One region of the Streptomyces sp. NPDC088915 genome, then DNA from elsewhere that is predicted to be linked to it. Evidence: riboswitches for the same ligand, from Rfam matches in the RefSeq annotation. Region 1 holds a riboswitch; the other holds the start of a gene.
What was found. Region 1 has a riboswitch for glycine ahead of gcvP (aminomethyl-transferring glycine dehydrogenase). Riboswitches for the same ligand answer to the same signal wherever they lie in the genome.
Positions count from the first base shown of each region.

Region 1 (15,693 bases):
GAGCATTCGAGTAGCCTTTCCCCGAAGAGAGACACGGGAAACCACTCTCAGGGTGATTATCACTCGGCGTGCCGAGTGTGGCGATCGTTGACGCACCCCGAGTGACTGCCTACCTTCGTGTGGGCAGGTCAAGGACGGAGGGTCGGCGTGATGAGCAGCGCGGACGGTACGGCGGGCAGCTCCCTCGGACGCGTGTCCGGGGAGAACGGTCCGTATCCGCTTCACGGCAGTGTGGGCGACTTCGGTACGGGAGCCGGTACGGGCGCGGCGGACGAGGTGATCGGCTACCGCGGCCCCACGGCGTGCGCGGCCGCCGGCATCACCTACCGCCAGCTGGACTACTGGGCGCGCACCGGTCTCGTGGAACCGAGCGTGCGGCCCGCGTACGGGTCGGGGACGCAGCGGCTCTACAGCTTCCGGGACGTCGTCGTCCTGAAGATCGTCAAGCGCTTCCTCGACACCGGGGTGGCCCTGCAGAACATCCGGGCCGCGGTGCAGCACCTGAGGGCCCGGGGCTTCAGCGACCTGGAGCGGATGACGCTCATGAGCGACGGGGCCACGGTCTACGAGTGCTCCTCGCCCGACGAGGTCGTCGACCTGCTCCAGGGCGGGCAGGGCGTCTTCGGCATCGCCGTCGGCGTGGTCTGGCGGGACGTGGAGGCGGCCCTCTCGCAGCTGCACGGGGAGCGGGTGGACACCGGCGAGACGCTCGTGGGGCACAACCCCGGCGACGAGCTGGCCCGGAGGCGGCGGGACCGGGCGGTCTGAGCCGGGTCCGCAAACGGCTCCCGGGGCGGCCCCGTCGCGGGGCGTGCCCCGGGTCGCGTCCCGGGGTGTCCGGGCGTTGTCAGTGGCGTAGGGGAGCATCGGAGGCGTGAGAGCCGCGCCGACGATCCTGCATCTCGACATGGACGCCTTCTTCGCCGCCGCCGAGCAGGCGTCGAAGCCCAGCCTGCGCGGAAAACCCGTGGTCGTGGGCGGGCTCGGGCCGCGGGGCGTGGTCGCCACCGCCTCGTACGAGGCGCGCCGCTTCGGGGTCCACTCGGCGATGCCGATGGGCCAGGCGCGCCGGCTCGCGCCGAACGCGGCCTATCTCGTACCGCGCTTCGCCTTCTACCGGTCGATCAGCGAGCAGGTCATGCGGCTGCTCGGGAGCCTGTCCCCGCTCGTGGAGCCCCTCAGCCTCGACGAGGCCTTCGTGGACCTGGAGGCGGGGGGCGTCGCCGACGACACGGCGAGCGCGCGGGCCGCGGGGGAGCGGCTGCGGGCCGACATCCTCGCCACGACGGGGCTCACCGGGTCGGTGGGGCTCGCGGGCTCCAAGATGCTCGCGAAGATCGCCTCCGAGCAGGCGAAGCCGGACGGGCTCGCCCTCATACCGCCGGGCACCGAGCGGGAGCTCCTCGGGCCGAAGTCCGTGCGGATCCTGCCCGGGGTCGGGCCGGCGACCGGGGAGCACCTGCGGCGGGCCGGGATGACGACCGTGTCCGACCTCGCGGAAGCGGGCGAGGACGAGCTCGTACGGCTCCTGGGGCGGGCGCACGGGGCCTCGCTGTACCGGATGGCCCTGGGGCACGACGACCGGCCCGTGGTGGCCGAGCGGGACGCCAAGTCCGTCTCCGTCGAGGACACCTTCGCCGTGGACCTGCACGACCGGGTGCGGATCCGGGCCGAGGTCGAGCGGCTCGCGGAGCGGTGCGTGGAGCGGCTGCGGGCGTCGGGGCACTCGGGGCGGACGATCGTCCTGAAGGTGCGGAGGTTCGACTTCTCGACGCTGACCCGGTCCGAGACGCTGCGGGGGCCGACGGACGCGCTGGGAGTCGTACGGGAGGCCGCGGGGCGGCTGCTCGAGGCGGTGGACACCACGGGGGGCGTGCGGCTGCTCGGGGTGGGGGTGAGCGGGCTCGCGGACTACACGCAGGAGGACCTGTTCGCCCAGGCGGAGCTCACGGGCGAGCGGGGCGGTGAGGAGGCCGGCGCCGCTCCGGTGGTGCCGGTGGTCGAGCCGGCCGGGGCCGTCGCGCCTGCCGAGCGGTACTGGGCGCCCGGGCACGACGTGCGGCACGCGGTGCACGGGGCCGGGTGGGTGCAGGGGAGCGGGCTCGGGCGGGTCACGGTGCGCTTCGAGGAACCGGGGTCGGCGCCGGGGCGGGTGCGGACGTTCGCCGTGGACGATCCGGAGCTGGAGGCGGGGGAGGCGTTGCCGCTGGTGCGGGGTTCCGGGGCGGGGGCGGGGGTGGTGTTGGCGCCTGTGTCGTCGGCGGCCGCGGGCCGTGGGGGTGCGCCCGGCCCGGCGGCCGGGCCGGGTTCCCACCCGCACCACCCGTGACGGTGAGTGGGTAAAGGTGCGGGTCTTCCTGTGGGGCGTGCCGCGCCGTCGGCGGCCGCGGGTCCTGGGGTGTGCCCGGCCTGGCGGCCGGGCCGGGTTCCCAGCCGCGCCGCCCGTGACGGTGGGTGGGCAGAAGTGCGGGTTTTCCCGTGGGGCGTGCCGCGTCGTCGGTGGCCGCGGGTCGTGGGGTTTTCGGGCGGCTCCGGTCAGGTGCCCTCCTGGCCCGCCAGGCGGCCGAAGTCCTTGTCCGGGGTGTCCGTGGGGGGCGGGGGGAGGGCGAGGCTGTAGTGGCGGTAGAGCTGGAGTTCCTGCTCCGGGGAGAGGTGGCGGCCCACGCCGAAGTCCGGGGCGTCCTTGATGAGGGCGCGTTCGAACGGGACGTGGAGGCCGTCGTCGAGCAGGTCGCTCGGCTCCAGGGGGACGAACGCGTCCCTGCTGAACAGGCCCGTGCGGACCGCGGCCCACTCCGGGACGCCGGTCGCGTCGTCGAGGTACACCTCGTCGACGGTCCCGATCTTGTGTCCGTTCCGGTCGTACGCCTTGCGGCCGATCAGGCTGCGCGGATCGATGTCGGTCTGCACGGTCCCTCCAACTGGTCGCAACTCCTCTACCCCCTACCAAAGGGCACATCCGGGATGTCGGCCACTTGAGCGAAGGGAGGCGCAACCGCGCTGGTAGGCTGGGTGTGGCTGTCGACCCCGTGCGGGAGAGTCCCCCGGAGAAACCTTCCGGTGGGCGCCGAAGGAGCAAATCCTCCCCGGAATCTCTCAGGCCCCCGTACCGCACGGACGAGGTCACTCTGGAAAGCAGAGCGGATGTCCGACGGCATGCGCTCTCACCGACGGTGAAAGCCGGCGTGCCGCGAGGCGTGCCGGTGAAGCTCTCAGGTTGAGATGACAGAGGGGGAGGCCGTCCGGGCACCCGCGCCGTGGTGCCCCTCGCAGGTCGTGACGACCAGGAGGCCTCCGTACATGACCGCCAACCGCATTCCGCTCTCCGAGCTCGAACAGGGCATCCCGTTCGAGCAGCGGCACATCGGGCCCGACGCCGAGGCCCGGGCCAAGATGCTCGCCCAGGTCGGTTACGGCTCGCTCGACGAGCTCACGGCCGCCGCGGTGCCGGACGTGATCAAGAACGCCGAGGCGCTGGGCCTGCCGGCCGCGCGCACCGAGGCCGAGGTGCTAGCCGAGCTGCGCGCGCTCGCCGACCGCAACCAGGTCCTCGCCCCGATGATCGGCCTCGGCTACTACGGCACCTTCACCCCGCCGGTGATCCTCCGGAACGTGATGGAGAACCCCGCCTGGTACACGGCCTACACGCCGTACCAGCCGGAGATCTCCCAGGGCCGTCTGGAGGCCCTGCTGAACTTCCAGACGATGGTCGCCGACCTGACCGGCCTGCCCACCTCCGGCGCCTCCCTGCTCGACGAGGGCACCGCCGCCGCCGAGGCCATGGCGCTGTCCCGCCGCGTCGGCAAGGTCAAGAAGGGCGTCTTCCTCGTCGACGCCGACGCCCTGCCGCAGACGATCGCCGTCATCGAGACCCGCGCCGAGCCGACCGGCGTCGAGGTCGTCGTCGCCGACCTGAGCGAGGGCATCCCCGCCGAGGCCGCCGAGCGTGGCGTCTTCGGCGTGCTGATCCAGTACCCCGGCGCCTCCGGTGCCGTCCGCGACATCAAGCCGCTCGTCGACGCGGCCCACGAGCTGGGCGCGATCGTCACCGTCGCCGCCGACCTGCTCGCCCTCACCCTGCTCACCTCGCCCGGCGAGCTGGGCGCCGACATCGCCGTCGGCACCACCCAGCGGTTCGGCGTCCCCATGGGCTTCGGCGGCCCGCACGCCGGTTACATGGCCGTCCAGGACAAGCACGCCCGCTCCCTGCCCGGCCGGCTCGTGGGCGTGTCCGTCGACGCCGACGGCAACCGCGCGTACCGCCTGGCCCTCCAGACCCGCGAGCAGCACATCCGCCGCGAGAAGGCCACCAGCAACATCTGTACCGCCCAGGTGCTGCTCGCCGTCATGGCCGGCATGTACGCCGTCTACCACGGCCCCGACGGCCTCAAGGGCATCGCGCTCCGCACCCACCGGTACGCCGCGATCCTCGCCGCCGGTCTGCGCGCCGGGGGCGTCGAGCTGACCGGGGACGTCTTCTTCGACACCCTCACCGCCCGCGTGCCCGGCAAGGCCGACGAGGTCGTGGCCACCGCCCGCGAGGCCGGCGTGAACCTGTACCGCGCCGACGCCGACCACGTGTCGGTCTCCTGCGACGAGACCACCACGCGCGAGCAGCTCGCCGCCGTCTGGGACGCCTTCGGCGTCACCGCCGACGTCGAGGCCCTGGACGCCGCCACCGAGGACGCGCTGCCCGCCGGTCTGCTGCGCTCCGACGCGTACCTGACCCACCCGGTCTTCCACGCGCACCGCTCCGAGACCTCGATGCTGCGCTACCTGCGCCGCCTCGCGGACCGCGACTACGCGCTCGACCGCGGCATGATCCCGCTCGGCTCCTGCACGATGAAGCTGAACGCGACCACCGAGATGGAGCCGGTGACCTGGCCCGAGTTCGGCCAGATGCACCCCTTCGCCCCGGTCGGGCAGGCCGAGGGCTACGTCACGCTGATCACCGAGCTGGAGGAGCGCCTCGCCGAGGTCACCGGCTACGACAAGGTGTCGATCCAGCCCAACGCCGGTTCGCAGGGCGAGCTGGCCGGTCTCCTCGCCGTCCGCGCGTACCACCGGGCCAACGGCGACGAGCAGCGCACGGTCTGCCTCATCCCGTCCTCCGCGCACGGCACCAACGCCGCCTCCGCGGTGATGGCCGGCATGAAGGTCGTCGTGGTGAGGACCGCCGACGACGGCGAGGTCGACGTCGAGGACCTGCGGGCCAAGATCGCCCAGTACCGCGACGAGCTGTCCGTCCTGATGATCACCTACCCGTCCACGCACGGCGTGTTCGAGGAGCACGTCGCGGACATCTGCGCCGAGGTCCACGAGGCCGGCGGCCAGGTGTACGTCGACGGCGCCAACCTCAACGCCCTGGTCGGCCTGGCCAAGCCGGGTCACTTCGGCGGCGACGTCTCGCACCTGAACCTGCACAAGACCTTCTGCATCCCGCACGGCGGCGGCGGTCCCGGCGTGGGCCCGGTCGGCGTCCGCGCCCACCTCGCCCCGTACCTGCCGAACCACCCGCTCCAGCCCACCGCGGGCCCGGAGACCGGCGTCGGCCCGATCTCGGCCGCCCCGTGGGGCTCCGCCGGCATCCTGCCGATCTCCTGGTCGTACGTGCGCCTGATGGGCGGCGAGGGCCTCAAGCGCGCCACCCAGGTCGCGGTGCTCGCGGCGAACTACATCGCCAAGCGCCTGGAGCCCCACTTCCCGGTGCTCTACACCGGCCCGGCCGGTCTGGTCGCCCACGAGTGCATCGTGGACCTGCGTCCGCTGTCCAAGGCGACCGGCGTCACCGTCGACGACATCGCCAAGCGCCTGATCGACTACGGCTTCCACGCGCCGACGATGTCCTTCCCGGTGGCCGGCACGCTGATGATCGAGCCGACCGAGTCCGAGGACCTGACCGAGCTCGACCGCTTCTGCGACACGATGATCGCGATCCGGGCCGAGATCGAGAAGGTCGCCGCGGGCGAGTGGCCGGCGGAGGACAACCCGCTGCACAACGCCCCGCACACCGCGGCCGCGCTCGGCGGCGAGTGGAACCACCCGTACACGCGGGACGAGGCGGTCTTCCCGGCCGGCGTCTCGGCCGCCGACAAGTACTGGCCGCCGGTGCGCCGCATCGACGGTGCCTTCGGCGACCGGAACCTGGTCTGCTCCTGCCCGCCGCTGGACGAGTACGACCACTGAGGCCGTAGGCCTTCACGGCGGGGTTCCATGACCGAGGGCCGGCCCGGAGAGTTCTTCTCCGGGCCGGCCCTCGGGCGTCGTGCCGCCCCGTCAGGCGGCGGTCGTCACGCGGCCCGCCGTGAGCGGCCGGTGCGGGGCGATGATCTGCCCGTCCGGCAGGAGCTCACCGGTGTCCTCGAAGAGCAGGACGCCGTTGCACAGCAGGCTCCAGCCCTGCTCCGGGTGGTGTGCCGTCAGTCGGGCCGCCTCGCGGTCGGCGGAGTCGGCGGTGGGACAGGCGGGCTGGTGCTGGCACATGGGTGGATTCTTTCGCTGCGTCGTGGTGGATGTCCTGCGGCTCTGCGCGCTCATGGCCGCCCCCGTGGTCGGTTCGGTTCCGGTCCAAGTCTTGCCCCCGGGACGGTCTTCCGCAGGGATTTCGCGGCAGCTCGTCCTCTCCGGGAAGGACGCGTCACCCGCAGGGGCGGTTCGGCCCGACCACCCCGTCCCTTCGGGTGGTTCGGGGTGGTCCGAGCGGGCTAGTCCGTAAGGGCGGGGCGTTCGGACGGCGCGTTCGGGCGGGCTTTTCGGACAGCAGTGCGCCCCGTGGCCCGGTCGGGTCGCGGGGCGCGGGTGCGCGTGGGGTGGATCAGGCGGGCGCCGCCGAGCCCAGGAGGGGCGGCGGCGCGAGGCGCGTGCTGAGGACGGGCAGCAGGTCGGCGACCGGGTACGGCCGGTGGGGCGCGATCCCCGGGGGCGCGGGGGCCAGGGGCACCAGCAGGTCGGCGGTGCCCGGGGTGACGGTGGTGCCGTCCGTCTCCGGATCGGCGTGCAGCCAGAGGGTCAGCATGTAGAGCTCCGGCACGGAGAGCAGCCGGGGCTGGTACACGTCCGGCAGGCCCTCGGCCTGGTGCAGGGCCCGCTCCGTGGCGGAGACGTACGGCCCCTCGAAGAAGTGCGAGAAGGACCAGCCGTCCGGGGTGAGCATGCTGTCCGCGGCGGCGATCGTCCGGTCCCCGTTCCGGATCAGGAAGCGCCATCCGGCGAGCCGGGTGCGGGGAGGGTGCCCCGAGGCTCCGGTGACGCCCAACACGTGGACGGGCAGGGGGAGTTCGGGACTCAGTGGTCCCTGCGCGGCCCGCAGGGCGGGGGTGCGCGCCTCACGGACGGCGGTCGGTGAGCCGAGCGCCGCGAGGACGCTGCGGAGGGCCGGCGCAGGGGCCGGAGAGGGTCGGAGCATGGTGGGTCGCCTCTCGCTCAGGAGACACGGTGACGCGTGGGCAGGTACGACGGCGCTGTCGGCGGCGGGGCCAGAGAGGGGCCATGGGGCCATGGCCGGGCGCCAACACTCTGCCTCGTCCGCGGAGTTTATACGACATGTGTTCACACAGTGTTTCCGCTAGACGTCGCCGATATTCCTGACAAGGCCTCATCAGGTCGTCGTCGAAGGGTGTCGAAGCGGAATCAGGAGGACGATACCGCTCTCACCTGCGCACACCGCGAGGAGCCGGTCGGCTGAATTCCGACCCCGAATCCCGGGACAATATGACATTGGTATATGTCGTCTGTTCCGTGCCCGTGGAATGTGCCGTTGGAGTGCTGCATCCAGCCTATCCTCCGACAGGCCCGTCCCGCAGGCGTTGTGGATCAAAGAGGTGGGCATCATGGTCCGTGACGCGCGGCCGCCCTGACGGCCGCCCACCCGGGGAAGGACGCTTCGATGGGCGAGAAGGTCGTGGCCGACGGGTTCGGCCCGTCCGACCGGCAGCAGTACCGGAGGAAACTCCAGCAATGTCTGGCGGGGCTCGCGAGGCTCCTGGCGGAGAAGAGGTTCGACCGGCCGCGCAATCTCATGGGCGTGGAGATCGAACTCAATCTCGCCGGTCCCGACGGCCTGCCCCGCATGCTGAACGGGCCGGTTCTCGAAAAGATCGCGAGCCCCGATTTCCAGACGGAACTCGGAATGTTCAACCTAGAAGTGAACATCGCCCCCCACCAGCTGGAGGGGCGCGTATTCGACCGGCTCGCGGAGGAGATCGGAGCCGGAATCGGGTACGCCGACCGCAAGGCCGCGGAGCTGGACGCGGGCGTCGTCATGATCGGCGTGCTGCCCACCCTCGAACAGCACGACCTGGTCCCCGAGAACCTGTCGGACAACGACCGCTACGCCCTCCTCAACGACCAGATACTGGCCGCGCGGGGCGAGGACTTCATCCTCGACATCCACGGCGTCGAACGGCTCCAGTGCACCTCGGAGTCGATCGTCCCCGAGGCCGCCTGCACCTCGGTCCAGCTCCACCTCCAGGTGACCCCGGCCCGGTTCGCCGCCGTGTGGAACGCGGCGCAGGCCGTCTCCGGGGTGCAGATCGCGCTCGGCGCCAACGCCCCCTTCGTCTTCGGCCGCGAACTGTGGCGGGAGTCCCGCCCACCGCTCTTCCAGCAGGCCACCGACACCCGGCCGCCCGAGCTGCAGTCGCAGGGGGTGCGGCCGCGCACCTGGTTCGGGGAGCGCTGGATCGACTCGGCGTACGACCTCTTCGAGGAGAACCTCCGCTACTTCCCCGCCCTCCTCCCCCTCCGGGACGAGGAGGACCCGCTGCTCGTCCTCGACCGGGGCGGGGTGCCGCGCCTCCAGGAGCTCGTCCTGCACAACGGCACGGTCTACCGCTGGAACCGGCCGGTGTACGGCCTGGTCGACGGCGTCCCGCACCTGCGCGTCGAGAACCGGGTCCTGCCGGCGGGACCGACCGTGACGGACGTGATCGCGAACGCCGCCTTCTACTACGGCCTCGTGCGCGCGCTCGCCGACGAGGCCCGGCCCGTGTGGAGGCGGATGTCCTTCGAGGACGCCGAGGCCAACTTCGACACGGCCTGCCGCCACGGCATCGAGGCGGAGCTGCGCTGGCCCCGGCCGGGGCGCGCGGGCGGCGTCGCCACCCTGCCGGCCGTACGGCTCGTCCTCGACGAACTGCTGCCGCTCGCCGCGGCCGGGCTCGACGCCTGGCACATCGAACCCGCCGACCGGGACTTCTACCTAGGGGTGATCGAGCAGCGCTGCCGGCGGCGGGTCAACGGCGCCTCCTGGCAGGTCGACACCTTCCACCGGGCCCTGGAGGCGGGCCTCGACCGGAAGACGGCGCTCGCGGCGACGACGCGCCGCTACCGGACGCTCATGAGGGAGGGGGAGCCGGTCCACACCTGGCCGGTGGGGATCCACTGACGGCTCCGTCCCCGCCCCCGTCCCCTTCCCGGGCGGCTCATGGGCGATCATGTCCGGACGGTTCGGGTCGTCCGGGACGTGTCGTCCGGGAAGTGGGGTCAGGCGTGGTGTCGGAGCAACGAGTGAGAGACGCTTCCCCGTCCCCCGGGGGGCTGCCGCGCACGGTGCTGCGCTCCGAGACGCTCATCGTGCTCGCCCTCTCGCTCGGGGCGAGCGGGGTGTCGGCCCTCATCAGCTTCGTCGGCTCGCTGACCAGGCCCGGGGCGCTGAAGGAGCAGGCGGCGACGCTCAACGGCTCGTACGCCCCCGGGCGGCCCTGGCTCGACCTGTCCTGGCAGCTCTTCGGCATCGCCACGGCGCTCGTGCCGGTCGTCCTCGTCGCCCACCTGCTGCTGCGCGAGGGCTCCGGGCTGCGGGCCGTCGGCTTCGACCGCACCCGCCCGTGGCCCGACCTCGGGCGCGGGGCGCTGGTCGCGGCGGGGATCGGGAGCGCCGGGCTCGCCTTCTACCTGGCGGCGCGGGCGTCCGGGTTCAACCTGACGGTGGTGCCCGAGTCGCTGCCGGACGTGTGGTGGAAGTACCCCGTCCTCATCCTGTCGGCGATCCAGAACTCCGTCCTGGAGGAGGTGATCGTCGTCGGCTACCTGCTGCGCAGACTCGGGCAGTTGGGGTGGTCGCCGACGGCCGCGCTGGTGGCGAGTTCGGTGCTGCGCGGCTCGTACCACCTCTACCAGGGCGTCGGCGGCTTCATCGGCAACGTGGTCATGGGCGTGGTCTTCGTCCTGCTGTACCGCCGCTGGGGCCGGGTCGGGCCGCTGGTCGTGGCGCACGCGCTGCTCGACATCGTGGCCTTCGTCGGGTACGGGCTGCTCGCGGGGAAGGTGGGGTGGCTGCCGACCGTGTGACGGACGGTCGCGACGACGGCGAGGGGCGTGCGGAATCCTCCGCACGCCCCTTTTCGTCGCCCTTCCGGCCGGTGGCCGGTGAGCGGTCAGGCGTGCAGGTCGCCCTCGATGACCGTGACGGCACGGCCGCCGAGGAGGGTGCGGTCGCCGCGCAGACGGGTGCGGACGAGGCCGGTGCGGGCGCCGCCCTGGAGGCCGGTCAGCTCGTCGCGGCCGAACCGGGCCGACCAGTAGGGGGCGAGCGCCGTGTGGGCGCTGCCGGTCACCGGGTCCTCGTCGATGCCGACGGCCGGGAAGAAGCCGCGCGAGACGAAGTCGTAGCCGCCGTCCGGGCGTTCGGCGGCGGCGGTCACGATGGTCCCGCGCGAGGACATGGTCTTCAGGACGGCGAGGTCGGGGGCGAGGGAGCGGACGGCGGCCTCGTCGCGCAGCTCGACGACGAGGTCCCCGATGTGGGCCCCCGTGTCGTGGACGGCGACCACCTCGGCGCCGAGCGCCTTCTCCAGGCCGTCCGGACAGGGGACGGGGGTAAGGGGCGAGGTCGGGAAGTCCATGGTGATCGTGCCGTCGGCCTCGGCGGTGGCGCCGAGGACGCCGCAGCGGGCCGCGAAGCGGACGGTTCCGGTCGCGGCGCCGGTGGTGTGCAGGACGTGGGCGGTGGCCAGGGTGGCGTGACCGCACATGTCGACCTCGGTGGTCGGCGTGAACCAGCGCAGGGCCCAGTCCGCCTCGCCGCCGGCGGGCAGCGGATGGGCGAAGGCCGTCTCGGAGAGGTTGACCTCCGCGGCGACCTTCTGGAGCCAGGCGTCCTCCGGGAAGGAGTCGAGGAGGAGGACTCCCGCGGGGTTGCCGGAGAAGGGCCGGTCGGTGAAGGCGTCGACGATTCGGATGCGCATGGGGCCGACGGTACCGGGGGCGGTTTTCCGGCGGCCAAGGCCAATCGCGGAGAACTGGACCGGGCGTTCCGCGCGTCGTCGGAGACGGAGATGGAGACGGAGACGGGCATGGACACGGGCACGGCTACGGCTATGGCCACGGCCACGGAAGGTGTCGCCGTGTGCGGACTCGGGGGGCTTCGATGTACATCGGCGGCATCACGGTGCTGCCCCGGCTCCTCGGGTACGGAATCACCCGCCTGGTCCGGGCCGCGCGGGCGCGCCGGGACGGGGGCGTCTCCCCGGGGTGAGCCGGAAGGAGAGCTGGGCGCCCCGTTCCTCGAAGCCCAGCGCGGCGGCGACCCGCCGGGAGGCCGGGACCCGCGCGCGCCACTGGGGGAGGAGACCGGCGGTGAGGGCATGGGCGACGGCCGCCGACGCCGCTGTCCGCGCGAGCCCGCGTCCCCGGGCGTCCGGGGCGGTCAGCACGCCGAGATGGGCGGTCGAGGCGGGCCAGGCCCGGTAACCGGCGGCGGCCACGACCCGGCCCTGCTCCCGTTCCCGTTCCCGTTCCCGTACGACGAAGGCCGGTGACGTGATCTCGTCCAGGGCGGCCTCCCCGGCGTCGTCGGGGCCCGCCTCCTCCTCCAGGTTCCGCAGGGCCGGATGACGGCCGGGCAGTAGCTCCACCACCGGTGGGGCGACCACCGGGCGGAAGCCTTCGCGCGAGACGTACGCGAGGGCCGCGGGGCCGAGCACGGCGGTCACGGGCAGGACCGCGCGGACCGCGTCGGCGTCCGTCAGGGACTCCGTCGGCAGCCCCGTCAGCGCGTCACGTACGAGCGCGGCCGTGTCCTCGTCCGGCGCCGTCGCGAGCGCCGCCCCACCGAGGGACACCACCCCGACCCAGCCGGGCGGACAGATTCCCGATCCCGGGGAGACGGCCACGGCCACCCCGTCGGCGGGCGGAAAGGGGACGGACGCTCCGGCGAGGTCCTCCCAGAGGAGCCGGGCGCCGGTCAGGAGCGCGGCGGTCCGCACGGTCTCCGTCTTCCTCTCCCCCCCTCGTCTCCCGGGCTCAGCAGCAGAGCTTCGTGATGATGTCGTCGAAGTCGGGGAACTCCCGGGCGGCCTGCTCGATCACGGTGGTCGCCGGGGCCCGGAGGCCGGGTGCGTACCGTTCCGCGACGGTGGTCAGTTCGGGGTGGGGGTGCGGGGACGGGACAGGGCCGTAGGAGTTGGCCGCCTCGCAGGGGCCGACGCCGTCGGCCAGGAGCCACAGGAAGGAGCCCAGGTCGAGGGCGACGACGCCGGTCTCCCCCTCGGAGCCGAGGAAGACGACGGGCTGGTTCTCCAGCGCCTGATCCGGGCGGACCAGCCAGAACGTGGCGTATCCGCCGGTGCCGTCCTGCCCGAACACGCGGAAGTCCTCACCAGTGAGCTGCTCGTTGCCGGTCCAGGACCGGAGCCACTCGGTCGTCTCGTCGGGGGAGAGGAAGGCCGGGAAGGGCTCGAAGTCGACGCCGTCGCCGCCGACGTGGTCGAACCGGACCGCCAGGGCGGCGGCGAGCGCGGGAGGGAAGCGGAGGTCTTCGGCGGGCGTCACGCGAACAGGTTATCGAGGGGGGTGATGTGGCGGGGCTCGGCCAGGAGAAGGAGAGCGGGAGGTCCTCGCGTGAGCCGGGGCCGGTGAAGAGCCTCTCCGCGGCGGCCAGGTCCTTCGCGAAGCCCGGCGCGCGTTCCTCGATCGCCTCTTCCAGGGACCGGGGCCGTGGTGAAGTCCTTTCGCGGGCCGCGGCGTTGAGGTCGTCCACGGTCGCCGGCATCAGACGCTGCCCACGACGGGGCGGAGCTCCCAGCCTGTCGGGACTCCAGGGCCGCGTCGGTCCAGTCCTCCGCCGCGGTCGGGCGGGACGCGAAGTCCGCCGGGTCGTCGAGCGGTGCGTACGGGTATGCGGCGATCACGCCGCCCGGTATCCGGTGCCGGGGCGCGTCAGCGTCCGTCGCGCAGTCCGAGGACGTACGCCGCGGTGAGGGCGACGGCGCGGTCCTCGTCGTGGGAGAGGTCCGCGAGGGCGCGTGAGGCCGTGGAGCCCGGGATGTCCGCGAGGGCCTGGGCCAGCCGGCGGCGTGCGGCCGGTCCGGTGGTGGCGCGGGCGAGGCGGTCGACGAGGCCGATGGCGATCCGGTCCGCCAGGGCGGGGTCGTCCGCCAGGGCGCTCAGCGCGTCGGCCGCGTCCACGTCGTTCGTCCCCTCCCTCCTCTCCTTTCCCGTGCTCCCCGTGCTCCCCGTGCCCTCCGTCTCCCCGGCGACCAGGTCGACGAGCGTCGGGATCGCGTCGGCCACGCCCCGCGCCCCGAGCGCCACGGCCGCGTACCCGCGGACCGCGGTGTCGGGGTGCGCGAGGGCGTCCCGCAGGAGCGCGGTCGCCTCCTCGCCCGGCAGCTCGGCGAGGGTCCGTACGGCGCGTTCCCGTACTTCGGCGGCCGGGGAGCCGAGGCCCTCCGCCAGGAGCGCCGGACCGTTCTCGCCCGTCCGGGCCAGGGCCCAGCGCAAAGCCCCGGCGACGTTGGGGTCCGACTCGTTCAGTACGGCCTCGACCAGCGCCTCCACCGGCAGGGGCACCTCTTCTGACGCGGACAGGGCCGCGCGCTGGCGCGTGCCCGCGCTCTTTGACCTCAGCGCCTGGAGGAGCGCGACGGTCCGGAGGACGTCCTCCCAGTCGCCGGGCTCGGCGGCGCCGATCCGGCGGAGCCGCGTGAGCAGCTCCGTCTCCGCCGCGATCCGTTCCCGCGTCCGGCGTACGAGGTCGTCGACGAGCTCCGCGGGCGCGAAGCCGGGATCGCCGAGGGCGCGCCCGACCTCGCGCAGCGAGAGTCCCAGCGACCGCAGGCTCTCGATGTGGAAGATCCGCCGGATGTCCTCGTCGGAGTACTCCCGGTAGCCGGAGCCGGTGCGGCCCGTCGGGCGCACCAGGCCGAGCGTCTCGTAGTGCCGGAGCATGCGGGCGCTGACCCCGGACCGCCGGGCCACGTCACCGATCAACACGCCTGTCACCCCTCCTGGCCGGCCCCGCCGAGGGCCACGACGCGCTTCGCCTCCTCGACCGCGGACTCGAACCCGGCGTCAGGGTCGCGCCACAGGCGTTCCGTGGCGATCGCGTGCGCGCGCACGTCGGGGTCGGGATCCGTCGCCGCGCCGGCGAGGACCGGCAGCGCCGCCTCCCCGAGCGCGATCAGCGCCCGGCTGAGGCTCAGCCGCGTCTCGCGTCCGCCGCGTCCGAACTGTGTCGCCAACCCTACGGCCAGCCCGTGCTCCTCACCCTCGGGCACGAGGACGACCGCCGCCCGCCAGGCGCTCCGGGCCACCTCGTCGTCGGCGTCGGCCAGCAGCGCCGGGGTGATCACCGGCCACGCCCGCCGGTCCCCGATCTTGGACAGGGTGTGCAGGGCCTGGCTGCGGGCCTGCGCGCGCCCCGAGCGGACCTCGTGCAGGAGCTTCGGGACGGTCGTCGGCGACGGGTGGCGGGTGAGCGCCCAGGTCAGCATCTCCCGTACGGAGAAGTCGGGTTCGACCGCGCACCGTTCGACGAGTCCGTCGACGGTCCCCGGGTCCGGGGCCGTGCCGATCGCCAGCGCCGCCCGCAGCCGGACGGACGGGGCGTCGCTTCCCAGTGCCCGGAGGACCCGCTGTACCGTCCCGCCCTCTTCCTCTTCCTTCGACATGGTCATCGGGACCACCTCCTCGGCGCCAGTGAAGGCCTTGTCACGGTGTCAAGGTCAAATATGGGTTCCCGGCGGACGGCACGTGCCCCTAGGGTGTGCCGATGCCAAAGACCAGGAAAGTCCAGATCACCTTCGACTGCGCCGACCCCGAGCGCCTCGCCCGGTTCTGGTGCGAGGTGCTGGGTTACGTCCTGCCGCCGGTGCCCGAGGGGTTCGACACCTGGGACGACTACCACCGCTCGCTGCCGCCCGAGCACGAGGTGAAGTGGTTCGCCTGCGTCGATCCCTCGGGCGAGGGCCCACGGCTGTTCTTCCAGCGGGTCCCGGAGGGCAAGGTCGCCAAGAACAGGGTGCACCTCGACGTACGGGCCGGCACCGGGCTCGTGGGCGAGGAGCGCCTCACCACGCTCCAGGCGGAGTGCGCCCGGCTGGTCGAGCTCGGCGCGGTGCACCTGTACACGCTGTTCGCCGACGAGGAGAACGAGTCCTGCATCACGATGCAGGACATCGAGGGCAACGAGTTCTGTCTGGACTGAGGTCCGCGAGGGTGTCCCCGGCCGGGGACACCCTCTTCATCGCCCCCGGTGAGGACGTAGCAGGGCGGCCGTGAACGTCCGGCGGTGGTCCGCCGGCCAGGTCTGCGCGCGGTCCCGGTGTTCCCCTCCACCGCGCTCGGCCGACGCCCGGAGGCAGACGGGGTCTGCGTCGGCCGCGCGCCGGGCGACGAAGGACCGGCAGACCTCCGTGGCCCGCTTGACGACGCCGGGCAGCTCGGCGCGGTCCCCCGCCGAGAGGCCGCAGC
Region 1 covers NZ_JBIVIR010000005.1:8,370-24,062, forward strand. Annotated here, with positions in the region: gene ACIP5O_RS10405 (MerR family transcriptional regulator) at 151-768, shown strand; gene ACIP5O_RS10410 (DNA polymerase IV) at 875-2,329, shown strand; gene ACIP5O_RS10415 (PRC-barrel domain-containing protein) at 2,536-2,910, opposite strand; glycine riboswitch at 3,023-3,122, shown strand; gene gcvP (aminomethyl-transferring glycine dehydrogenase) at 3,301-6,186, shown strand; gene ACIP5O_RS10425 (DUF5999 family protein) at 6,277-6,483, opposite strand; gene ACIP5O_RS10430 (hypothetical protein) at 6,815-7,405, opposite strand; gene ACIP5O_RS10435 (glutamate--cysteine ligase) at 7,886-9,385, shown strand; gene ACIP5O_RS10440 (CPBP family intramembrane glutamic endopeptidase) at 9,508-10,290, shown strand; gene ACIP5O_RS10445 (PhzF family phenazine biosynthesis protein) at 10,377-11,186, opposite strand; gene ACIP5O_RS10450 (GNAT family N-acetyltransferase) at 11,418-12,206, opposite strand; gene ACIP5O_RS10455 (SMI1/KNR4 family protein) at 12,244-12,771, opposite strand; gene ACIP5O_RS10460 (HEAT repeat domain-containing protein) at 13,159-14,214, opposite strand; gene ACIP5O_RS10465 (HEAT repeat domain-containing protein) at 14,220-14,891, opposite strand; gene ACIP5O_RS10470 (VOC family protein) at 14,993-15,427, shown strand; partial or broken gene ACIP5O_RS10475 (phosphotransferase) at 15,464-15,693, opposite strand, start outside.

Region 2 (15,693 bases), on a different contig from region 1:
GACCGCCTCCGGCCGCCTTCCCGGGCCGCGCCGACCGCGCCGTCGTCCTCCCCCGGCGCCTGAAGGAAGTGGCCCCCGACTCCGCCGGAGCCGACCGGCTCGCCGCCGCCGAGCGCTGGGCCCGCCGGGGCCACTGGGAGGACCTGCGGATGGCCGCCGTCCGGGGGAGGCTCGCCGCCGGGCGGACGCAGGAGCAGGCCCGGGCCCTCGACGACGGCGCCGCAGCCGTCCGCGCCGCCGACCCCACCGACCGCGCGACGGCCGTGCGGGCCGCGACCGCCGTCCGCGCCCCCGCCGCCCCGCCCGCCGGCACCACCCTCTCCGCCCACGGGGCCGAGACCCTCGCCCTCGTCGCCCCGGGCACCGCCGACCGCGCCCTCGCCGCCGGGTACGACCGGAGGATCCTGGGCCGCTCCTGAGCGCCCGGGGCCGGGAAAACCCGTCGCCCACCGGCCGGTACCGGCCCGTAGGATCCCTCCCCTGCACATCGATTCAGGGGTGGGAAGAACGACATGGGACTCTCCGGGAGATTCCGTACGGCGGCCGTCGCGCTGCCGCTGCTGCTCGCGGCCGTCGGCTGCCAGACGGCCGGCACGGGGGAGGAGCCGGCCGCGAAGACGGCTTCGCCGACCGGGAAGCCGGTCTTCGAGGAGCGGCTCTCCGACCAGCTCGGCGCCGCCTCACGGGCCACCGCCGCGAGCGGTTCCGCCCGCTTCACCGCCACCCTCACCTACGGCTCGGCCGGGGGCACCGCCGTGGAGCGGGTCACCGGTGTCCTCGACTACGCGCGGGACACCGCCCGCGTCGAGCGCTCCGTGGACGTGCCGCGCGGCTTCCCGGAAGCGGCGGCGGCGGCCCTCGGCCGCGCGCCCGGGGACCGGGCCCGCGAGGTCTACGCCGTGGAGAAGAACGACATCTCCTACCGGACCTCCCGGGGCACCTGGCTGCGCTACGACGCCTCCGGCTCCCTGGAGTTCGCCGACAGGGTCGGCGACTTCATGGAGTACGCGGGCGAGGCGGCCCCCTGGGGACGCACCCTCGCCGAGGTCGTGCGCCACGCCGACCCCGAGCGGCAGCCCGCTTCCACTCCGGACGGCGGACGCCGGTACGAGGTCGACGTCGACGTCCGGAGCGCGGCGGAGGCGCTGCCGCACTCCGTGGCGTACGCGTTCGTCGGCGGGAAGCCGACCGGTGACGTCCCGTTGACCGTGGTCCTCGACGAGGACGGGCGGCTGCTGCGGGCGGAGGCCGACTACCGGGCGGCCCTGGGCGTCCTCCGCGGACAGGGCCTCCTCGAGGGGGTCACCTCGCTGCGCGCCGAGTACGTCCTGACCGGACACGGCGGACAGGAGGTCCCGCCGGTGCCCGCAGGGGAGCCCGTCGAGGACGCCGAGCGGACCACCGTCACCCTGTCCGCCCTGAAGGCCGGCGCCTGCGCCTCCCACGACACCGGTCTGGGCCACCTGGCCCTGGTCCGCCCCGTCCCCTGCGGCAAGGACGCGGACCTGCGGGTCTTCGGCCAGGAGCGGATCGACGAGACCGTCAAGGGCCGGAGCCCGGAGGGCTTCGGCGACCGGCTCGCGTCCGAGCGGTGCGGGAAGGCGTACCGGGCGGCGCCCGCCGCCTGGACCTCCGGCGGACGGCCCTCCGGCGAGTACGGGGTGGCGGGGAACGAGAACCTCACCTTCACCTACGTCGGCCCCGACGCCACCGTCACCGGCGACTTCACCTGCTACGTCGGGCTCCGCTGACCTCCCGCGCCCCGTCCCGGCCTCACCTGGACACCCGCAGTAGCACCACCGACCGGGCCCCCACCGGGAGCACCTCGCCGCCCCGGTGGACCGTGCCCGGCGGTCCCGACTGGTCCTCGCGGGCGGTGTCCACGACCAGTTCGTACGTCTCCGCCCACGGCGGGCCCGGCAGCCGGAAGTCCAGCGGGCGGTGGTCGGCGTGCAGGACGGCGAGGAAGCTGTCGTCGGTGATCCGCTCGCCCCGCGCGTCCCGGCCCGGGATGTCCCGGCCCGACAGGAAGAGGCCGAGCGTCCCCGTCCGCGCGTACCAGTCGCCCTCCGTCATCTCCGTCCCCCCGGCGGTGAACCAGGCCAGGTCCCGCAGCCCGTCCGCGCGCTGCGGCCGACCGGAGAAGAAGGCCCGGCGGCGCAGCACCGGATGCCGGTGGCGCAGGGCGAGCAGCCGCCGGGACAGGGCGAGGAGCTGGGCCCGCCCGGGGTCCTCCGGCAGCGACCAGTCGAGCCAGCCGATCTCGTTGTCCTGGCAGTACGCGTTGTTGTTGCCGCCCTGGGTGCGGCCCATCTCGTCGCCGGAGACCAGCATCGGCACCCCGGTCGACAGGAGCAGGGTGGTGAGCAGGTTGCGCTGCTGGCGCAGCCGCAGCGCCCCGGTCTCCGGGTCGTCGGTCTCGCCCTCCGCGCCGCAGTTCCAGGAGCGGTTGTCGTGGGTGCCGTCCCGGTTCCCCTCGCCGTTGGCCTCGTTGTGCTTCCGCTCGTACGTGACGAGGTCCCGCAGCGTGAAGCCGTCGTGGGCGGTGACGAAGTTGACCGAGGCGTACGGCCGGCGCCCGCCCCAGGCGTACAGGTCGCTGGAGCCGGACAGCCGGTAGCCGAGGTCCCGCACGTCCGGCAGCGCCCCGCGCCAGAAGTCCCGCACCGCGTCCCGGTAGCGGTCGTTCCACTCGGTCCACAGCGGCGGGAAGGCCCCCACCTGGTAGCCGCCGTTGCCCACGTCCCAGGGCTCCGCGATCAGCTTCACCCGGCGCAGGACCGGGTCCTGGGCGATGACCGCGAGGAAGGGGGAGAGCATGTCGACGTCGTGGAAGGAGCGGGCGAGGGCCGCCGCCAGGTCGAAGCGGAAGCCGTCCACTCCCATCTCGGTCACCCAGTAGCGCAGGCTGTCGGTGATGAGCCGCAGCACCTGCGGCTGCACCACGTGCAGGGTGTTGCCGCAGCCCGTGTAGTCGGCGTACCGGCGGGCGTCGGACTGGAGCCGGTAGTAGCCCCGGTTGTCGATGCCCTTCAGGGAGAGGGTCGGGCCCAGCTCGCCCGCCTCCGCCGTGTGGTTGTAGACCACGTCGAGGATGACCTCGATCCCGGCCGCGTGCAGCGCCCGCACCATCTTCTTGAACTCGCCGACCTGCTGCCCGGCCGTCCCCGAGGAGGAGTAGCCGGCGTGCGGCGCGAAGTAGCCGACGGAGTTGTACCCCCAGTAGTTGCGCAGGCCCCGCCGCAGCAGGTGGTCCTCGTGCGCGAACTGGTGCACCGGCAGCAGCTCCACCGCCGTCACCCCGAGCCGTACGAGGTGGTCGACCGCCGCCGGGTGCGCGAGCCCCGCGTACGTGCCGCGCAGGTGCTCGGGGATGCCCGGGTGCAGCTTGGTGAAGCCCTTGACGTGCACCTCGTAGATGACCGAGTCCTGCCAGGGCGTCTTGGGCCTGCGGTCGTCGGACCAGTCGTCGTCGTCGTGGACGACGACCCCCTTCGGGACGTGCGGGGCGGAGTCCCGCTCGTCGCGGACGGTGTCGGCCACGTGCTGCTGCGGCCAGTCCCGCACGTGCCCGTACACCTCGGGCGGGAGGGAGAACTCGCCGTCGACGGCCCGCGCGTACGGGTCGAGGAGCAGCTTCGCCGGGTTCCACCGGGCGCCCGTCCACGGGTCCCAGCGGCCGTGCACCCGGTAGCCGTACCGCTGCCCCGGGCCGATCCCGGGCACGAAGCCGTGCCAGATCTCGTGGGTCAGCTCGGTCAGCGGCAGCCGTGCCTCCGTCCCGTCCTCGTCGAACAGGCACAGCTCGACGGCCTCCGCCCCGCCCGCCCACAGGGCGAAGTTGGTGCCCGCGACCCCGCCGGGCCCGACCCGGCAGCGGGCGCCGAGGGGCGTCGGCGCCCCCGGCCACACGGGCGGTCCCGCCCGCTCCAGGGCACGCTGCTGTACCGCCTCCTGCTCGGCTGCGCTCGCCACCGTCCGGCCTCCCGCGGCTCCGTCGGGCCCGCGCCCGGGGACCGGTGGCGTCCCTGCCACCGGTCCCCGGGCGTGGTTCTCCTCCTGTTCTTCCCGTACGGCCGTGCTCCCAACATGACCCGCACGCACGTTTCCCCTGGAGGGTGGCCGTCGTTGGGCCGGGCGTGAGATCTGTATGGAAGCGGGCGGGACGCGCCCTCGCGGTGGCGGGACTGGTGGCGGGCCTCGCGGGCTGCACCGGAACGGACGGCGGCAGGGGCTTCGACCTCTCCCCGCCGGGCAAGGGACGGGGCCCCGGCGACGTCATCCGGGTCACCCCGGAGGACGGCAGCCGCGCGGTCCCGACCGGGCAGGCGGTCGAGGTGGGAGTGGACGGCGGCCGGCTCGAACGGGTGACCGTCGCCCGGATCGAGGACGGCCGGCGGACCGAGGTCGCCGGGGAGGTCTCCGCCGACGGGCTGCGCTGGCGGCCCCTGGCCCCGGGCCGGCTCGCACCGGCCGCCAAGTACAGCGTGGACGCCGTCGCCCTCGACGCGCACGGGCGCCGCTCGGCCCGCCACACCGCCTTCACCACCGTGGTGCCCGAGTCCCGCTTCATCGGCTACTTCAAACCGGAGAACCGCTCCACGGTCGGCACCGGCATGATCGTCTCCTTCTCCTTCAACCGCCCCGTCGAGAACCGGTCCGCGGTCGAGCGCGCCGTCCGGATCACCTCCGACCCGCCGGTCGAGGTCGTCGGCCACTGGTTCGGCAAGGAGCGGCTCGACTTCCGCCCCGAGCGGTACTGGGCCGCCGGCACCCGGGTCACCGTCGACATCGGCCTGCGGGACGTCGAGGGGGCGCCCGGCGTGTACGGGATCCAGCGCAAGAGGGTCGGCTTCACCGTCGGCCGCTCCCAGGTCTCCGTCGTGGACGCCGCCGCGCACACCATGGAGGTCCGCAGGGACGGCGAGGTCCTGGCCACCCTGCCGGTCACCGCGGGAGCGCCGAAGACCACCACGTACAACGGGAAGATGGTCGTCACCGAGCTGTACGACGTGACGCGGATGAACGGCGCCACGGTCGGCTTCGGCGGCGAGTACGACATCGAGGACGTGCCGCACGCGATGCGGCTCACCGAGTCCGGGACCTTCCTGCACGGCAACTACTGGGCCCCGTCCGAGACCTTCGGCACCGCCAACGTCAGCCACGGCTGCGTGGGGCTCCGGGACGAGAAGGGCGGCAGCGAGCGCTCGCCCGCCGGCTGGTTCTTCGACCGGACCCTGATCGGCGACGTGGTGGAGGTGGTCAACTCCCGGGACCGGAAGGTCGCTCCGGACAACGGGCTCGGAGGCTGGAACACGGACTGGAAGAGCTGGAAGGCCGGGTCCGCCCTCCGCTGACCCCGCCGCTCCCGGCCGTCCGGCCCCGTCGCCCCCCGTCGCTCCTGTCGTCCCCCGCCACCCCCGCCGCTTCCGTCGTCCTAGCACGTCGATCGGGACGGAACGGTGACATGTACGAGGATCTTTCGTGTCCTGCGGTGTGATTATCTAGCGCCGTGTGCGCGAGTGAATGCGCACGGGGGTGGGGCCGCGGCGGTGCCGGGCCGTGCGAGGGGAGACGACCAGAGTGAACGGGCAGCCGATATCGGGGGCATCGGTAGGGACCACGGGACGGGGCCGGCGACGCGGGGGCGTCCGGTTCCAGGCCCTGGCGGCGGGGGCGCTGCTCCTGGTGCTCACCGCCTGCGGCGGCGGGGGCTCCGCCGACGGCGCGAAGGGCCCCGAGGCCCAGGGCGGTGCCAAGCAGGAGAACGCGGCCTCCCAGGCCGTCGTGACGATCCTTCCGAAGGACGGCGCCGACTCGGTCGCCACCAGCGGCGCCCTCAAGGTGACCGCCCAGCAGGGCAAGCTGACCACGGTCACGGTCGCCGACTCCAAGGGCACCGCGGTCGAGGGCGAGATCGCGGCGGACGGCGCGAGCTGGCAGCCGACCGCCCACCTGGCCGGGGGCACCCGGTACAAGGTCCACGCCGTCGCGAAGGACGCCGCGGGCCGCGAGTCGGCGAAGGACACCACCTTCACCACCCTGGTCCCGAAGAACACCTTCATCGGCCACTACACGCCGGAGGACGGCTCGACCGTCGGCGTCGGCATGCCGGTCTCCATCAACTTCACCCGGGGCATCACCGACCCCGAGGCCGTCGAGAAGGCCATCAAGGTGACGGCCGTGCCGTCCGTCCCGATCGAGGGCCACTGGTTCGGCAACGACCGCCTGGACTTCCGCCCCGAGCAGTACTGGGCCGCCGGCACCAAGGTGACGGTCCACCTCAACCTGGACGGCGTCGAGGGCCGCCCCGGCGTCTACGGCAAGCAGAAGAAGACCGTCACCTTCACCATCGGCCGCCGCCAGGTCTCCACCGTCGACGCCAGCGCGAAGACCATGAAGGTCGAGCGCGACGGGAAGACCGTCAAGACGCTGCCGATCACCGCGGGCGCGCCGTCCACGACCACGTACAACGGTCAGATGGTCATCAGCGAGAAGTACGAGGTGACCCGGATGAACGGCGCCACGGTCGGCTTCGGCGGCGAGTACGACATCAAGGACGTGCCGCACGCGATGCGCCTGTCCCAGTCGGGCACCTTCGTGCACGGCAACTACTGGGCCTCGGCGAGCACCTTCGGCTCGGAGAACGTCAGCCACGGCTGCGTCGGCCTCCGGGACGCCCGGGGCGCGGGGGACGGCTCGACCCCGGCCGCCTGGTTCTACGACAGCTCGATCATCGGTGACGTGGTCGTCGTGAAGAACTCCAAGGACAAGCAGATCAAGCCGGAGAACGGCCTCAACGGCTGGAACATGCCGTGGTCGGAGTGGATCGCCTAGGCGCTCCGAGGCTTTTCGGCGGGACCCGGTGCTGTGAGCAACAGCACCGGGTCCCGCCGCGTTAACGACCTCTAACCTTCTCCCATGACCGTGAACCTCGAAGTCACCGACGGCGTCGGAACGATCCGCCTCGACCGCCCCCCGATGAACGCCCTGGACGTCGCCACCCAGGACCGGCTGCGCGAGCTCGCGCAGGAGACGACCGACCGCGACGACGTGCGGGCCGTGGTCCTCTACGGCGGCGAGAAGGTGTTCGCGGCCGGCGCGGACATCAAGGAGATGCAGGTCATGGACCACGTGGCCATGGTCAAGCGCTCGCGCGCCCTCCAGGACGCCTTCACCGCCGTCGCCCGCATCCCCAAGCCGGTCGTCGCCGCCGTCACCGGCTACGCCCTCGGCGGCGGCTGCGAGCTGGCGCTCTGCGCCGACTTCCGGATCGCCGCCGACGACGCCAAGCTCGGCCAGCCCGAGATCCTGCTCGGCCTGATCCCGGGCGCGGGCGGCACTCAGCGCCTCTCCCGCCTCGTCGGCCCCTCCAAGGCCAAGGACCTCGTCTTCACCGGCCGGATGGTGAAGGCGGACGAGGCCCTCTCCCTCGGTCTGGTCGACCGGGTCGTCCCGGCCGCCGAGGTGTACGAGCGGGCGCACGCGTGGGCCGCGAAGCTGGCGCAGGGTCCCGCCGTCGCCCTGCGGGCCGCGAAGGAGGCGATCGACCAGGGCCTGGAGACCGACATCGACACCGGCCTGGCCATCGAGCGCACCTGGTTCGCCGCTCTGTTCGCCACCGAGGACCGCGAGCGCGGGATGCGCAGCTTCGTCGAGGAGGGCCCCGGGAAGGCGAAATTCGGCTGAGCTGACCGAAAGGGAGCCGTCGGGTGTCGGCCAGGTGTCCGTAAGGCACCTGCCCGGAGCCCGTAAGGCACCTCTCCGGGGCCCGTAGGGGGCCGTTTCCCGCGGAACGGCCCCCGCGGTCCGCCCCGTGCGGCCATGATGGGGGGCATGGCGGGCCTGGAGGGCAGAGAACAACCACGGCAGCGCGCGAGCGCCGCCGCAGGGCGGTGGTCATTGGCCGCGGACGACGAACAGGCCGCCGAAGCAGTGGAGTTGTACGGCAACCCGGCCGAGGACGACGTGCGGTTGCCGTCCCGTCCCGAGTCCGCGTGGGTGGCCCGCAGACTCACGCAGCACGTCGTGATGCGCCAGTGGGCGCTGGGGCCGCAGATCGCCGAGCACGCGGTCCTCCTGGTCTCGGAGCTGGTGGGGAACGCCGTCCGGCACACCGGCGCCCGGGTCTTCGCGCTGCGGCTGCAGCGGCGCCGGGGGTGGATCCGGATCGAGGTGCGCGACCCCTCGCGCGGGCTGCCCTGTCTGATGCCGGTGCACGAGCTGGACACGAGCGGCCGGGGGCTCTTCCTGGTCGACAAGCTGGCGGACCGCTGGGGCGTGGACCTGGCGCCGCGCGGCAAGACCACCTGGTTCGAGATGCGGGTCGCGGACCGCGCCTGAACCCCTCGGCGGTCCGTCCCCGAACGCACGGAAGCCCCCGTGCGCCGTGGTGGGGCGTGCTGGGGGCTTCCGTGTGATGCGCCGTGGACGGGGGGGTGTATCCACGGCCGCCGTGTCGACCTGGCCCGGGTCAATGGGGGTCGTGTCATCGACTATGTCAGAGAAGTGCCGCATCACCAAAAGTTCCTAGCGGGGCAAAACGGAACAAACGCTGACATTCTAATTGTGAATCGTTGGTGACATGCGGCACCTGCCTTGTAAATAGTGAATGACTATGCGGTTCGTTGTTTGTTTCCCGGGGTTGTCCGCATGCTGGATGGTCGACGGGGGTGCGCGAACACCCCCGAATCGCCTCGACCGCCACCGACGGACCCCGACGCCCCCTTCCGCCGGGACCACCCGCACCCGGCCGGGCCGGGGCGGCTAATCTGACCCCCGTCAGACAAGCACCATGAAGGGGCGGAAACAGTGGCGGACATCGAGTCGGCACGCACGGCATTCAACCGGTACGACGTGGACGGGGACGGCTTCATCACCGCCGCGGAGTACAAGAGCGTGATGGCCCAGCTGGGCGACTTCAACGTCACCGAGACGGTCGCCGAGGCGCTCATCAAGCAGCGCGACGACAACGGCGACGGCCGGCTGTCGTGGGACGAGTTCTGGTCGCACCTCAGCAAGGCCTGACCCGCCCGCCCGGACGGGCCGCGCGACCGTGGTCGCCGCCCGTCCGGGGCCAGGGGCTCAGCACTCGATGATGTTCACCGCGAGGCCGCCCCGCGCCGTCTCCTTGTACTTCACGCTCATGTCGGCACCCGTCTCCTTCATGGTCTTGATGACCTTGTCGAGGGAGACCAGGTGGCTGCCGTCGCCGCGCATCGACATCTTCGCGGCCGTGACGGCCTTGACCGCCGCCATGCCGTTGCGCTCGATGCAGGGGATCTGGACCAGGCCGCCGACCGGGTCGCAGGTCAGGCCCAGGTTGTGCTCCATGCCGATCTCCGCGGCGTTCTCCACCTGCTCCGGGGAGCCGCCCAGGACCTCGGCGAGGGCGCCGGCCGCCATCGAGCAGGCCGAGCCGACCTCGCCCTGGCAGCCGACCTCGGCGCCGGAGATCGAGGCGTTCTCCTTGAAGAGCATGCCGACCGCGCCGGCCGCGAGGAGGAAGCGGACCACACCGTCCTCGTCCGCGCCGGGGACGAAGTTCATGTAGTAGTGCAGGACGGCGGGGATGATGCCGGCCGCGCCGTTCGTCGGGGCCGTGACCACCCGGCCGCCCGCCGCGTTCTCCTCGTTCACCGCCATCGCGTACAGGGTGATCCACTCCATCGAGTGGGCCTCGGGGTTGCCCTCGGAGCGCAGCTTGCGGGCCGAGTTCGCCGCGCGGCGGCGGACCTTCAGGCCGCCGGGCAGGATGCCCTCGCGGGACATGCCGCGCGAGACGCAGGACTGCATGACCCGCCAGATCTCCAGGAGGCCCGCGCGGATCTCGTCCTCGGTGCGCCAGGCCTTCTCGTTCTCCAGCATCATCGCGGAGATCGACAGGCCGGTCTCCTTCGCGAGGCGGAGCAGCTCGTCGCCGGTGCGGAAGGGGTACTTCAGGACCGTGTCGTCCGGCACGATCGGGTTCTCGCCCGCCACGGCGTCCTCGTCGACGACGAAGCCGCCGCCCACCGAGTAGTACGTCTTCTCCAGGACGAGCCCGCCCTCCGCGTCGTACGCGAAGACCGTCATGCCGTTGGCGTGGTACGGGAGCGCCTTGCGCCGGTGCAGTATCAGGTCGGCGTCGAAGTCGAAGGGGATCTCGTGGGCGCCGAGCAGGTTGATCCGGCCGCTCGCCTTGATCCGCTCGAACTCCTCGTCCGCGTGCTCCACGTCGACCGTGCGGGGCGAGTTCCCCTCCAGGCCGAGCAGGACGGCCTTGGGGGTGCCGTGGCCGTGGCCGGTGGCGCCGAGGGAGCCGTACAGCTCCGCCCGCACCTTCGCGGTGTGGGCCAGCAGGCCCTCGTTCTTCAGTCGGCGGGCGAACATCCGGGCCGCGCGCATGGGGCCCACCGTGTGGGAGCTCGACGGACCGATGCCGATCGAGAACAGGTCGAAGACCGAGATGGCCACGGGATGACTCCTTGTGGGGGGCTGGACGTCGTTGTCTGCCGGGGTGGTGCAGAGAGCGCGTGGGGGCGGGGGACACGGGTCGGGGCACCGCGCCCGTTGTTCCAGTGTGCGCGGTGCCCCGGAAGTCCGTACGAACAAAAGCGTACGAAATTACTACGGTGTCACTATTACTGCGGTGTCACTACAGGCCGGGGTACAGCGGGTGCTTGTCCGCGAGGGCGGTCACCCGGGCCTTGAGGGCCTCGGCCTTGTCGGCGTCGAAGCCCGGCTTGAGGGTCTCGGCGATGACGTCCGCGACCTCGCGGAAGTCCTCGGCCCCGAAACCGCGGGTCGCGAGCGCCGGCGTGCCGATGCGCAGGCCGGAGGTGACCATCGGGGGACGCGGGTCGTTCGGGACCGCGTTCCGGTTGACCGTGATGCCGACCTCGTGGAGGCGGTCCTCGGCCTGCTGGCCGTCCAGCTCCGAGTCGCGCAGGTCGACCAGGAGCAGGTGCACGTCCGTGCCGCCGGACAGGACCGAGACGCCGTGGGCCGTGACGTCGTCCTGGACCAGGCGCTCGGCGATGATCCGGGCGCCCTCCAGGGTGCGCTCCTGGCGCTCCTTGAACTCCTCCGAGGCCGCGACCTTGAAGGAGACGGCCTTGGCCGCGATCACGTGCTCCAGGGGGCCGCCCTGGAAGCCCGGGAAGACGGAGGAGTTCAGCTTCTTGGCGAACTCCTTCTTCGCCAGGATGATGCCGCCGCGCGGGCCGCCGAGCGTCTTGTGCGTGGTGGAGGTCACCACGTCCGCGTGCTCCACCGGGTTCGGGTGCAGACCGGCGGCGACCAGGCCCGCGAAGTGGGCCATGTCGACCCACAGGTAGGCGCCGACCTCGTCCGCGATCCGGCGGAACTCCGCGAAGTCCAGCTGGCGCGGGTACGCCGACCAGCCCGCGATGATCACCTTCGGGCGGTGCTCCTTGGCGAGGCTCTCGACCTCGGCCATGTCGACCAGACCGGCCCCGTCCACGTGGTACGCGACCACGTCGAACTGCTTGCCGGAGAAGTTCAGGCGCATGCCGTGGGTGAGGTGGCCGCCGTGCGCCAGGTCCAGGCCCAGGATCGTGTCGCCCGGCTGGGCGATCGCGAAGAGGGCGGCCTGGTTCGCGGAGGCGCCGGAGTGCGGCTGGACGTTGGCGTACTCGGCGCCGAACAGGTCCTTGATCCGGTCGATCGCGATCTGCTCGGCCACGTCGACGTGCTCGCAGCCGCCGTAGTAGCGGCGGCCCGGGTAGCCCTCGGCGTACTTGTTGGTGAGGACGGAGCCCTGGGCCTCCATGACCGCGACCGGAGCGAAGTTCTCCGAGGCGATCATCTCGAGGGTGGACTGCTGACGGCGGAGCTCGGCGTCGACGGCGGCGGCGACGTCGGGGTCCAGCTCGTGGAGGGGAGTGTTCAGAAGCGACATGAATCGATCCCTAGGGGTCTCGGGCCCGGTCTCAGTTCCCGGCGGAGAACGCGGCGTACTCGTCGGCGGTGAGCAGGTCGTCCGGCTCACCCGCGACGCGCACCTTGAACAGCCAGCCACCCTCGAACGGAGCCGTGTTCACCAGGGACGGGTCGTCCACCACGTCCTGGTTGGCGGCGACGACCTCACCCGAGACGGGGGAGTACAGGTCGCTCACGGACTTCGTCGACTCCAGCTCGCCGCAGGTCTCGCCCGCGGTGACGGTGTCGCCGACCTCGGGGAGCTGGGCGTAGACGACGTCACCGAGCGCGTTGGCCGCGAACTCCGTGATGCCGACGGTCGCGACGCCGTCCTCGGCGTCCGACAGCCACTCGTGCTCCTTGGTGTACCGCAGCTGCTGGGGGTTGCTCATGACCTGATTCTCCTGGATCGGGGGAGTGCTGATGAACGTCGGTCTTGCGGGGTGAGACGCCGGATGGGACGGATGCGTCACTTCCGGCGCTTGTAGAAGGGCAGCGCCACGACCTCGTACGGCTCGTGGGTGCCCCGGACGTCCACGCCCACGCCCGGGGTGCCCGGCTCCGCGTGCGCCGCGTCCACGTACGCCATCGCGATCGGCTTCCCGAGGGTCGGGGACGGGGCGCCGGAGGTGACCTCGCCGACGACCTCGCCGTCCTTGACGACGGAGAACCCGGCGCGCGGGACCCGGCGGCCCTCGGCGACCAGGCCGACCAGCTTGCGCGGCGGGGCGGTCTCGGCGCGCTCGGCGGCCTTCTCCAGGGCCTCGCGGCCGACGAAGCGGCCCTCGTTGGTCGTCTTCTCGAACTTCACGACCCGGCCGAGGCCGGCGTCGAAGGGGGTGAGGGAGGTGGTCAGCTCGTGGCCGTACAGCGGCATGCCCGCCTCCAGGCGGAGCGTGTCGCGGCAGGACAGGCCGCAGGGGATCAGGCCGACGCCCTCGCCCGCCCCGGTCAGCGCCTTCCACACGCCCTCGGCGTGCTCCGGCTTCAGGAAGAGCTCGAAGCCGTCCTCGCCGGTGTAGCCGGTCCGGGCGATGAGCGCGGGCACGCCCGCGACCGTGCCCGGCAGGCCGGCGTAGTACTTCAGGCCGTCCAGGTCGGCGTCGGTCACCGACTTCAGGATGCCGGGGGACTCCGGGCCCTGGACCGCGATCAGGGCGTACGCGTCGCGGTCGTCGCGGACCTCGGCGTCGAAGCCGGCCGCGCGCTCGGTGAGGGCGTCCAGGACGGTCTGGGCGTTGGAGGCGTTGGCCACCACCATGTACTCGGTCTCACCGAGGCGGTAGACGATCAGGTCGTCCAGGATGCCGCCGTCCTCGCGGCAGATCATCGTGTACCGGGCGCGGCCGGTGCCCACCGTGGAGATGTTGCCGACCAGGGCGAAGTCGAGGAGCTCGACGGCCTGCGGCCCGGTGACGGTGATCTCGCCCATGTGGGACAGGTCGAAGAGGCCGGCCCGGGTGCGGACGGCGTTGTGCTCGTCGCGCTCGCTGCCGTACCGCAGGGGCATGTCCCAGCCCGCGAAGTCGGTCATGGTCGCGCCCAGCGAACGATGCAGCGCGTCGAGGGCGGTCAGGCGGGGGGCAGAGGTCATGGGGTGGCTCCCGGGTCCCAAGGGCGTTCGGTGACGAAGACATGACGGGCGAGGACGTCCTCCCCATCTGTCATGGAACCTGAGAGGTTCACCGGGGGCATCTCGTCACCGAGAGCCCGGCTTGCACCTTGGGTGGGGACACGACGGTGTCCCGCTTTTCAGATCTGCCTCATCCACGCGGTACGGGGCCTGAGAGATTCAAGGGAGGGTCTTGCTCCTTCGGCGCCCGGACACACTCCGTGGTGACCCACGTCGCGCTCCGGAACTCTCCCGCGCGGATTCGAACGGCCGGTATGCGGTTGTACGGCGACTGTGCGCGCCCAGGGCCGGACAGGTCCTGGCGGGCACATCATTGCACGCGGTGTCGGCGCGGCAAATCGCTTGTGCCCCATTACCGTTTCTTTACACTTCTTGGGAAGGGTCTCCCGAGGCCCGTCAGGGGGAGAAGGCGATGACGATCCAGCACACCGGCGCGTACGCGACGAGTACCGGCATACCGTCCCCACGGGCCCGCGCCCGGACCCGGGGACGGGGCCGGATCCTGCGGGACCTGCGCGAGCGCGGCGGCCGGGGCCCCCGCGCCCTGGCCTTCGCGGCCGGGGACCTCGTGGTCGTCTCCGGGCTGCCCGGCAGCGGCAAGTCCACCCTCATGAAGCGGGCCGCCGGGGACCGGGGCGTCGACTCCCAGGACGCCCGGGAGCGCTGGGAGGCCCGGATGCCCCGCCTCCTGCCGTACGCGCTCTACCGCCCCCTGGTCCGGGTCGCGCACTACGCCGGGCTGCGCCGCGCCCTGCGCTCCGGCGCGAGCGTGGTCGTGCACGACTGCGGCACCCAGTCCTGGGTGCGCGGCTGGCTCGCCCGCGAGGCCCGCCGGCGGGGGAGCGAGCTGCACCTGGTCCTCCTCGACGTCACCCCGGACACCGCCAGGGCCGGGCAGCACGCCCGGGGCCGGGGCGTCTCCGCGTACGCCTTCGCCCGGCACCGGCGCGCGGTCGGCCGGCTGCTGCGGGCCGCCGGGACCGGCCGGCTCCCGCACGGCTGCGCCTCGGTGACCCTGCTCGACCGGGACGCCGCCGACGCCCTCCGGACGATCGGCTTCGGGGAGGCGGCCTGATCGCGCCCGTGACCCGTCCGGGGCGCCCGTACCCCCTTCCTTCCGGCCACGGCGGCGCCCGGGCGGCGTTAGGGTGCTGCCGGGCCGCCGGGTACGGCAGGCCGTGCGAGAAGGGGAACGGGACCGTGGACGTGACGTGGCCGGGCAACGAGCTCGAAGAGGTGCTTGCCGCCTCGCTCGGCAACCCCGGGGCGGGAGGCCGCCTCCTGGAGGTGCTCGGCCGCAGCCCGGTCTGGGTCCCCCTGCCCAACGGCGGCGGACCCGACAGCCCCGACCTGGACCTCGCCACCATGGAGATCGAGGGCGCGGCCTACGTCCCCGTCTTCAGCTCCGAGCAGCAGCTCCGCGCCTGCGCCGGCGACCACATGTCCTTCGCCGTCGCCCCCGCCCGCGACTTCGCCCGCGGCCTGCCCCCGCAGCTCGGCATCGCCGTGAACCCCGGCGGCACCGTCGGCGTCCCGCTGCCCCCGCCCGCCGTCGCCGAGCTCTGCCGCGCCGGCCGGACCCCGCTCGACGGCCCCGCGTCCGGCGGCCGCGTCCGGCTCTTCGAGCCCGACTGGCAGGACGACCCCGTCGACTTCCTCGCCGCCGCCTCCGCCGAGTTCGAGGCCACCGGCGTCGTCGCCACCGCCCGCCGCGCCCTCGCCAGCGTCGAGGGCACCGAGCCGGCCCTCTTCATCGGCGTCCAGCTCTCCCACTGGGAGGGCGCCGACCGGACCGCCCCCCTGGACGCCCTCGGCCGGGCCCTCGGCCGCGTCGAGGTCGCCTGGCCGGTCAACCTCATCCTGCTCGACATGGCGCAGGACCCGGTCGGGGACTGGATGGTGGAGCGGGTCCGCCCCTTCTACCAGCGCGCCGCCGTGTGAGCGGCTCCCTGTTTAAGCTGAACTGATTCGGTGGACGGAAGAGGGGCGGGACCCAGGGTGAGTGCGTCAGGCACCGCTGCGGCCGGTCAGGTCGAGCACATGCTGCGCCAGGTGGCACCCGGACGCTACGACGCGTACGAGCGGCTGCTGCACGCCCTCGCCGACGGCGAGCTGCGGATGCTCCTCTGGCAGGGCAC
Region 2 covers NZ_JBIVIR010000003.1:161,274-176,966, forward strand. Annotated here, with positions in the region: gene ACIP5O_RS07365 (hypothetical protein) at 69-419, shown strand; gene ACIP5O_RS07370 (hypothetical protein) at 513-1,751, shown strand; gene glgX (glycogen debranching protein GlgX) at 1,774-3,975, opposite strand; gene ACIP5O_RS07380 (Ig-like domain-containing protein) at 4,140-5,357, shown strand; gene ACIP5O_RS07385 (Ig-like domain-containing protein) at 5,584-6,837, shown strand; gene ACIP5O_RS07390 (enoyl-CoA hydratase/isomerase family protein) at 6,922-7,689, shown strand; gene ACIP5O_RS07395 (ATP-binding protein) at 7,825-8,343, shown strand; gene ACIP5O_RS07400 (EF-hand domain-containing protein) at 8,812-9,027, shown strand; gene ACIP5O_RS07405 (L-serine ammonia-lyase) at 9,085-10,455, opposite strand; gene glyA (serine hydroxymethyltransferase) at 10,637-11,902, opposite strand; gene gcvH (glycine cleavage system protein GcvH) at 11,934-12,314, opposite strand; gene gcvT (glycine cleavage system aminomethyltransferase GcvT) at 12,392-13,516, opposite strand; glycine riboswitch at 13,685-13,799, opposite strand; gene ACIP5O_RS07425 (AAA family ATPase) at 13,968-14,630, shown strand; gene ACIP5O_RS07430 (enhanced serine sensitivity protein SseB) at 14,756-15,496, shown strand; gene ACIP5O_RS07435 (enhanced serine sensitivity protein SseB C-terminal domain-containing protein) at 15,554-15,693, shown strand, end outside.
Region 2: another riboswitch for glycine. It lies ahead of gcvT (glycine cleavage system aminomethyltransferase GcvT); the one in region 1 lies ahead of gcvP (aminomethyl-transferring glycine dehydrogenase).